3 regions of the Nonomuraea sp. NPDC059194 genome follow, and region 3 is predicted to be linked to each of the others. Evidence: riboswitches for the same ligand, from Rfam matches in the RefSeq annotation. Region 3 holds a riboswitch; each other region holds the start of a gene.
What was found. A riboswitch is a leader RNA that binds a small molecule or an ion and turns the genes downstream of it on or off. The one in region 3 is predicted to bind cyclic di-AMP.
Positions count from the first base shown of each region.

Region 1 (2,255 bases), on a different contig from region 3:
GGCCGACCTGGTGAAGGACACCGGGCGGCTGGTGGCGGCATACGACGACGCGGCGGGGGTGACGGCCGCCTTCAACAGGAACGTGCTGCGGGTGATCAACCGGGAGCTGGACGCCGACTTCGAGCCGGAGGCGTTCACGCACGTGGCGCTGTACGACGCGCGCCACGACTGGATCGAGATGCGGCTGCGGGCGAGCAGGGACATGCGGGTGCGGATCGGGGGACTCGGGCTGTCGGTGGACTTCGTCCGGGGGGAGGAGATGCGTACCGAGATCAGCGCCAAGTTCCGGCCGGAGGGACTGCGGGACGAGCTCGCCGCCGCCGGGTTCGAGGTGCGCCGCCGCTACACCGACCCCGCGGGAGACTTCACCCTGGTCCTGGCCGAGGCATAAGAACCAGGACCCGGAAACGACCGCGGCCGCGCGGGGCGCGCGGCCGCTGTCGTACGCCGGGGGAAGGCGAGCGAGTCGTCAGGCGCCGTAGCTGGGGTAGCCGTAGCCGACGACCTGCGACTTCGGACGGACGCGCTGCTCGACCACGCCGTTGCCGGTGTTGCCCTCGATCGTGCTGATCGTGCCGTCGCCGTTGTCCTTCTCGACGAAACCGACGTGCCGGATGTCGTCGAGGTCCTTGCCGCCCTTCCAGGAGAAGAAGACGACCGCGCCGGGCTTGGGCTCGCTGCCCCAGCGCTTGTTGGCCTTGAACCACCTGGCGTGGGTGACGGTGTAGGCGTCCCAGCCGACCTGGGTGCGGGCGCCGGTCTGCTCACCGACCCAGGAGACGAACATCGCGCACCAGGCGGCGTTGGCGTAGGCGCGGACGTTGCCGCCGTCCCTGGCGACGGTCTCCCTGGCGCGCTGGGAGTTGACGTACCAGTCCTGGAACTTGGTGCCGCCGCCGCGGGAGTTCTCCCTGACGCCGATCTGCTTCTTGGCCTCGGCGAGGACCACGGCGGCGCTCGGCATCGCCTTGGTCTGGGCCTTGCTGGCGGTGTCGACCCTGCTGGTGTCCTCCTTGGGAGGGCTGGCGAGGGCGGCTACCCGCGGGCCGTCGGCAAGGGGGAGCTTGTCGGCCTGGGCGGCGTGGGTGGGAAGAAGGGCGCCTGCGAAGACGAGTGCGCCCAGCGCGGCATTCGCGTAGGTGAGCTTCGGGGCACGGCTACGACGGTGCTTTGCCATGAAAAGGGGGACTCCTTGCTAGCTTCCTGCCGCTTACCGGGTTAGCTGACGGGTTCGGACGTGAAGCTGCCCTACGGCACGATGTGCCGATTCACCCCAGAGAGATTGGGTCCCCGGTTCCGCGTGGTGCGGATTCAGCGGTCACAGGCGATCCTGTGATGATTGCAATGTCTGGCAATGTCCGGATTGCCCGGTTTTTGCCTCGAGTGGAGCCTAAGGTAATACACGGGGCAAGTACCTTACAAATTGATAAAGGTACGGCGATCATCTACGGTCAGGTCATGTCGCCACAGGACCTGTTCAACAGGGGGCTGCGGGAAGACGGACACCGTCCGGACGAAGCCCGGCGATGGTATCTCCTGGCGATCGAAACCGGTCATCCCGTGGCCGCCCAGCGGGCGGCCTTCAACCTGGCGCTGATCGAGGACGAGCGCGGCCGCCTCGACGAGGCCCGCCACTGGTACGGCAGAGCCGCCACCCCCAGGGCGATGTTCAACCTGGGCGTCCTGGAAGACTGCTGCGGCGACACCCAGGCGGCGCGCCGCTGCTACACCCTGGCCATCGAGTCGGGCCACACCGAGGCGGGCCCGCGCGCCATGTTCAACCTGGGCCTGCTGGAGGACAGGGAAGGCCGCCCCGAGCAGGCCCGCGCGCACTTCCTCCAGGCCGTGCGATCCGGGCACGAGGAGGCCAGCGCCCGCGCTATCTCGCGCCTAGCCTGATCCTGGCCTCCTCCAGCATCCGCATCATCGCCAGGCTCTCCTCCAGCGGCATGATCGGGCTCTCCGTCCTGCCCTCGGCCAGCGCCGCGCGCACCTCGCGCACCTCCTCGGCATAGCCGTTCATGGCCGGGTCAAGGACGATCTCCTCCGGCTCCACGCCCGGCCCCGACAGCAGGATCCGCTGCGGCGCCCAGAACGGCGCGGCGATGTCGGCCCGCAGCCCCGTGCCCACCACGGTCGCGGTGTTGGCCAGCGGGCTGAGCAGGGAGGTGTCCAGCAGCGCCCGCGCCCCGCCCTCGTAGGTCAGCAGCGCCCCCACCTCGGCGTCCACGCCCGAGGGCCCCAGCGATCCGGTG
Region 1 covers NZ_JBHZBH010000008.1:170,641-172,895, forward strand. Annotated here, with positions in the region: gene egtD (L-histidine N(alpha)-methyltransferase) at 1-391, shown strand, start outside; gene ACFXJ8_RS13810 (CHAP domain-containing protein) at 470-1,177, opposite strand; cyclic di-AMP (ydaO/yuaA leader) riboswitch at 1,193-1,327, opposite strand; gene ACFXJ8_RS13815 (tetratricopeptide repeat protein) at 1,459-1,899, shown strand; gene ACFXJ8_RS13820 (Gfo/Idh/MocA family protein) at 1,880-2,255, opposite strand, start outside.
Region 1: linked by a shared signal. The riboswitch ahead of ACFXJ8_RS13810 (CHAP domain-containing protein) and the one ahead of ACFXJ8_RS39645 (C40 family peptidase) in region 3 are both predicted to bind cyclic di-AMP.

Region 2 (2,255 bases), on a different contig from region 3:
GGCGGCCAGAGCCCCGACCAGTTCGACGGCGACCTCCAGGTGGCCTCGGCCGGCGTCTACTACCGCACGTCGCCGACCTTCCGCACCGACGCACCGGCCCACCGCTGGCTCGCCGAGACCGTGTTCGTCGGGCTGGCCCGCGAGGCGAGCGAGGACGTGGTGGCGATCCGCATGTACGCCCTGACCTGAGCCCCCCGCCCTGGGGCGCGGCGTCGATCTCGCGGTCACGGACGTGGTCCCAGGTTGCGGCGTCGGTCTCGCGGTCTCGCGGTCTCGCGGTCTCGCGGTCTCGCGGTCTCGCGGTCACACGGACTCGCGGTCACGCGGTCCCAGGTCGCGGCGTCGGACTCGCGGTCACACGGTCTCGCGGTCTCGCGGGCTCGCCGTGCCGCGCCGGGGTGGGCGCCGCGGCCCCCTCTGGAGCACATCCCGGAGGGCCGTCGCCGGTTCACCGCGCGGTAATGGGGGACGTCGCGGGGGAACACCGCCCGGGGGGACGAGGGGATGCGGGGCCGCGGCCAGTGCGGTGGTCGCGGCCCCGCCGTGCGGGGGTGTTCCCTCCACGACCCATCGTAGGAATGGCGATATGTCGCGACATCGGGTGATTGGTGGGCTTGTCGGGATCGAAAAGCTGAGGGCCGGGTCAACCGATCGGTTGACCCGGCCCTCACCTCCGACCTAGGCCCGCTTGTGGAAGCCCAGATCGCGCAGCCCCATGGGGGAGAGGCTGGCGACGTTGTGGTCGTGATCCGTGGACGCGTACTGGTGGATCGCCCACTCCTTCCATGGCTTCGGCGCGCTGACCTCGCCCTTCGCCTTGCCGTAGTGGGCGACCCAGAGCGGGTAGTCGCCCAGCCCGTCGCCGTGCCGCTGGGCGAACGACCACGAACTGTAGAAGATCGGCTTGACCCCGGTCGCGGCCCTGACGCGCTCCAGCCACCGCTTGGCCCAGGCGTTGACCTCCTTGGCCGAACGCCCGTCGGTCACCTCCAGGTCCAGGATGAGCAGGTCGCCGTTATCCAGCCCCTGCTTCTTGACGACGTCGAGGAACCGGTCGGCCTGCCGTACCGGATCGGCGCCGGGACGGCCGAAGTGGTAGGCGCCGCGAACGAGCCCGTTCTTCTTGATCTCGGCCCAGTTGCGGGCGAACGTGGCGTCGGCGAACGAGGTGCCCTCGCTGGCCTTGGCGATGCCGAACGACAGCCCGTCGGCACCCCAGTCGAAGCCCTGGTCGTGGTTGGAGACGTCCACGCCGTACGGCTTGGTTTCGGCGGTGGCCATGGCGGGGGTGGCCCAGACCAGCGCCGCTGCCGCGACGCACGCGCCTACCAGCCGGGCTTTCTTGTGCGGCATTGTGAACAGCTTGTACAAGAGGTGGGTCCTCTCCTTGGGACGCCTACCGGGTTAGCTGACGGGTTCGGGCCAGGAGATGCCCTACCGCTGGATTTCGAGCAGGCCGCACTCTGCTCGGGGTCGCGGATTCACCCCAGAAGGCTGGGTCCCCGGCTCCCCGCTGGGCGGGAACTCGGCGGCCGGTGGCAGCCCTCCCAGTGAAGGCCGATAACCATCCGGTAACGCCGGACCCTAATAAAGGACCGCTCAAAAAGCAAAATCCGGATAAGTAAAACGGCCACGGATCGCCAAGCCCGCCGTACATGGGCCTCCATGGCCAGGGCGACCTCGTCGGGCCGCCTCCGGCCCCGCCCGCAGTGGGTGCCGCACGGCGTCGAACCGGACGCACGGCCCCCCTTCGAGTGGGCGCGTGGCCGAAGAACACGGTGCGCTCCTGCGAGCCGCGGTGGTCGCCACTCATGGTCAGGCTGCCGACGCGGACAGTGGTACCTCGGCTACCCGGGCTCGCGCGGAGAGGTAGTTGTTGACGGTGCGGGGCCTACTTCCTGGGGGAGATGGTGGTCGGCCTCGAGCGAGGACAGGTCATACCTTGTAGATCCGGATGAGAGTAGAGATCGGTGTCCCACCGAATCCGTCCTGCCGCCAGAGGAGCGAATGTGACCTTGAACGCGGAGACTGTGACCGCTGTCGACGAGTACTTCTCCCGGTACGGAAGACGGCGTCACAGACTGGCGCGCCTGCATCGCGGCATGGTGGAGTTCATGGTCGCCGAGTACGGGACAGAAGTCCTGGACCGGCTAGAGCTGGACTACCAGTGCACATGCTGCGATGAGGAACAGGACCGTGTGGAGCGGCTGTCGCGGATGAAATCCACGTACAGGGAGCGGAGGAACGCCCGTCGA
Region 2 covers NZ_JBHZBH010000020.1:58,669-60,923, reverse strand. Annotated here, with positions in the region: gene ACFXJ8_RS23960 (DUF3237 domain-containing protein) at 1-189, shown strand, start outside; gene ACFXJ8_RS23955 (glycoside hydrolase family 25 protein) at 679-1,353, opposite strand; cyclic di-AMP (ydaO/yuaA leader) riboswitch at 1,379-1,541, opposite strand; gene ACFXJ8_RS23950 (hypothetical protein) at 2,010-2,255, shown strand, end outside.
Region 2: linked by a shared signal. The riboswitch ahead of ACFXJ8_RS23955 (glycoside hydrolase family 25 protein) and the one ahead of ACFXJ8_RS39645 (C40 family peptidase) in region 3 are both predicted to bind cyclic di-AMP.

Region 3 (2,255 bases):
GGTCGGATTCGCGACCGGGATCCGACGTCCGATCCACTCGCGTCCGCGAAACGAGTTGAGTCACGTGTACGACATGTATCCATGGAACCGCGCCGAAGACCATGACGAGGAGGCGGCGGAGGCCGTCCAGACCGCGCTGGATCGCAGGGACAACGGCGGCTCCCCCTTTCCCCGCTGAACGGGACCACCCGGTGGAGTTCCCCCTGCTCCACCGGGCCGTCCCTGCGCGCACGCGTCAGCCCGGGAACCCCTGGGGACGGTGGCTCCCGGGCTGATGAATGGGAATCTAAAGAGTGGCCCGTAGTGACAGCGGGGCCGACTCGGCCTCGCTCTCGGCCTCGGCCAGCTCCCGCGCCTGCGCCACGCCCTTCGGGTCGGGCCGTACCGCGCCGACGAACGCCTGCCGGCGCCACGCGCTGAGCTTCTCCTCCTTCACCACGTCACCGGTGCGCGGCGCGTGCACCATGTAGCCGTCCTTGGAGATCATTCCGACGTGCCCGAGGTTGCTGAAGAACACCAGGTCGCCGGGCTTCAGGTCCTTCCACTCGATCTTCTTGTCGAAGGCCCGGTACTGGTCGCGGGCCACACGGGGAAGCTGGATCCCCGCCTTCTGGTAGGCCCTCAGCATCAGCCCCGAGCAGTCGTAGCCGCTGGGGCTGGTGCCGCCCCAGACGTACGGCGTGCCCTGCTTGGACATCGCGAACTTCAACGCGATCTGCCATGCGGGCTTGGGGGTCTGCTTGAGCTGGGCCTTCTTGATGTCCGCTCCGGTGAGGGTCACCGTACGGGCGGGGTCGGCCTGAGCGGGCCTGGTGTCGCCAGGTTGGACCGGCTGGCTCTTGGGGGGCTTCACCTGGATGGGGGCGGCCGTCGCGGGGGAGGCGGCGGCGGTTGATCCTACGGCGAGGAGGCCGCCGACAACGGCGGCCGTGATGATCCGAGACAGGGGAATGTCCTTCCACGGGGCCGACCGGGTTAGCTGACGGGCTCGGGCGTGGAAGTCGCCCTACGACATGGGGATGCCGATTCGCCCCAGGGGGGAATGGGTCCCCGGCTCCGTGCGGACGTCGCAGCGGATTAGGCTGGCAGGGACTCTAACGAAAGGGTCAAAAGACCGCAATCCAGACAAAACGGAATGTCCGGACCTTGAGATGCGGTGTTCGCCAGCCGAGACGAGCAGGTAAGGTACCGGCCATGGAGTCGCGCAACATTCGTCTGGCCGTCATCCCCGGGGACGGGATCGGCACCGAGGTCGTCGCCGAAGGGCTCAAGGTCCTGGAGGCGGTCGGCGCCAAGATCGAGACCACCCACTACGATCTGGGCGCCACCCGCTACAACGCCACCGGTGAGACCCTCACCGACGAAACCCTGCAGGAGCTGCGCGGTTACGACGCCATCCTGCTCGGCGCGATCGGCGACCCGAGCGTCCCGCCGGGGGTGCTCGAGCGCGACCTGCTGCTGCGACTCCGCTTCGAGCTCGACCACTACGTCAACCTGCGCCCGGTGAAGCTCTTCCCCGGCGTGGAGACCCCGCTGGCCGACACCACCGCCGAAGACATCGACATGGTCGTCGTCCGCGAGGGCACCGAGAGCCTCTACGCGGGAGCAGGCGGCGTCCTGCGGCGCGGCACGCCCCACGAGATCGCCACCCAGGAGTCGCTCAACACCGCCTACGGCGTCGAGCGCGTGGTCCGCTACGCCTTCGCCAAGGCCGCCGAGCGCCCCCGCAAGAAGCTCACGCTGGTCCACAAGACCAACGTGCTGACCTACGCGGGCGACCTCTGGATGCGCACGTTCAACCGGGTCGCCGCCGACTTCCCCGACGTCACGACCGACTACCAGCACATCGACGCCGCCTCGATGTTCTTCGTCAGCCAGCCTGAGCGCTTCGACGTGATCGTGACCGACAACCTGTTCGGCGACATCATCACCGACATCGGCGCCGCCATCGCCGGCGGCATCGGGCTGGCCGCCAGCGGCAACATCAACCCCGACAGGACCGCGCCCAGCATGTTCGAGCCGGTCCACGGCAGCGCGCCCGACATCGCCGGCCAGGGCAAGGCCGACCCGACCGCCACCATCCTGTCCGTCGCCATGATGCTCGACCACCTCGGCCTGACCGAGGAGGCGGCCCGCGTCGAGCAGGCCGTCGCCGACGACATCGTCGAGCGCCTCGCCGGGTGGGCCGGCCGTACGACGCACGAGATCGGCGACGACATCACCGCACGAGTATCCGGCGGCGCCTGACCGCCTGC
Region 3 covers NZ_JBHZBH010000055.1:12,282-14,536, forward strand. Annotated here, with positions in the region: gene ACFXJ8_RS39645 (C40 family peptidase) at 287-853, opposite strand; cyclic di-AMP (ydaO/yuaA leader) riboswitch at 951-1,094, opposite strand; gene ACFXJ8_RS39650 (3-isopropylmalate dehydrogenase) at 1,195-2,247, shown strand.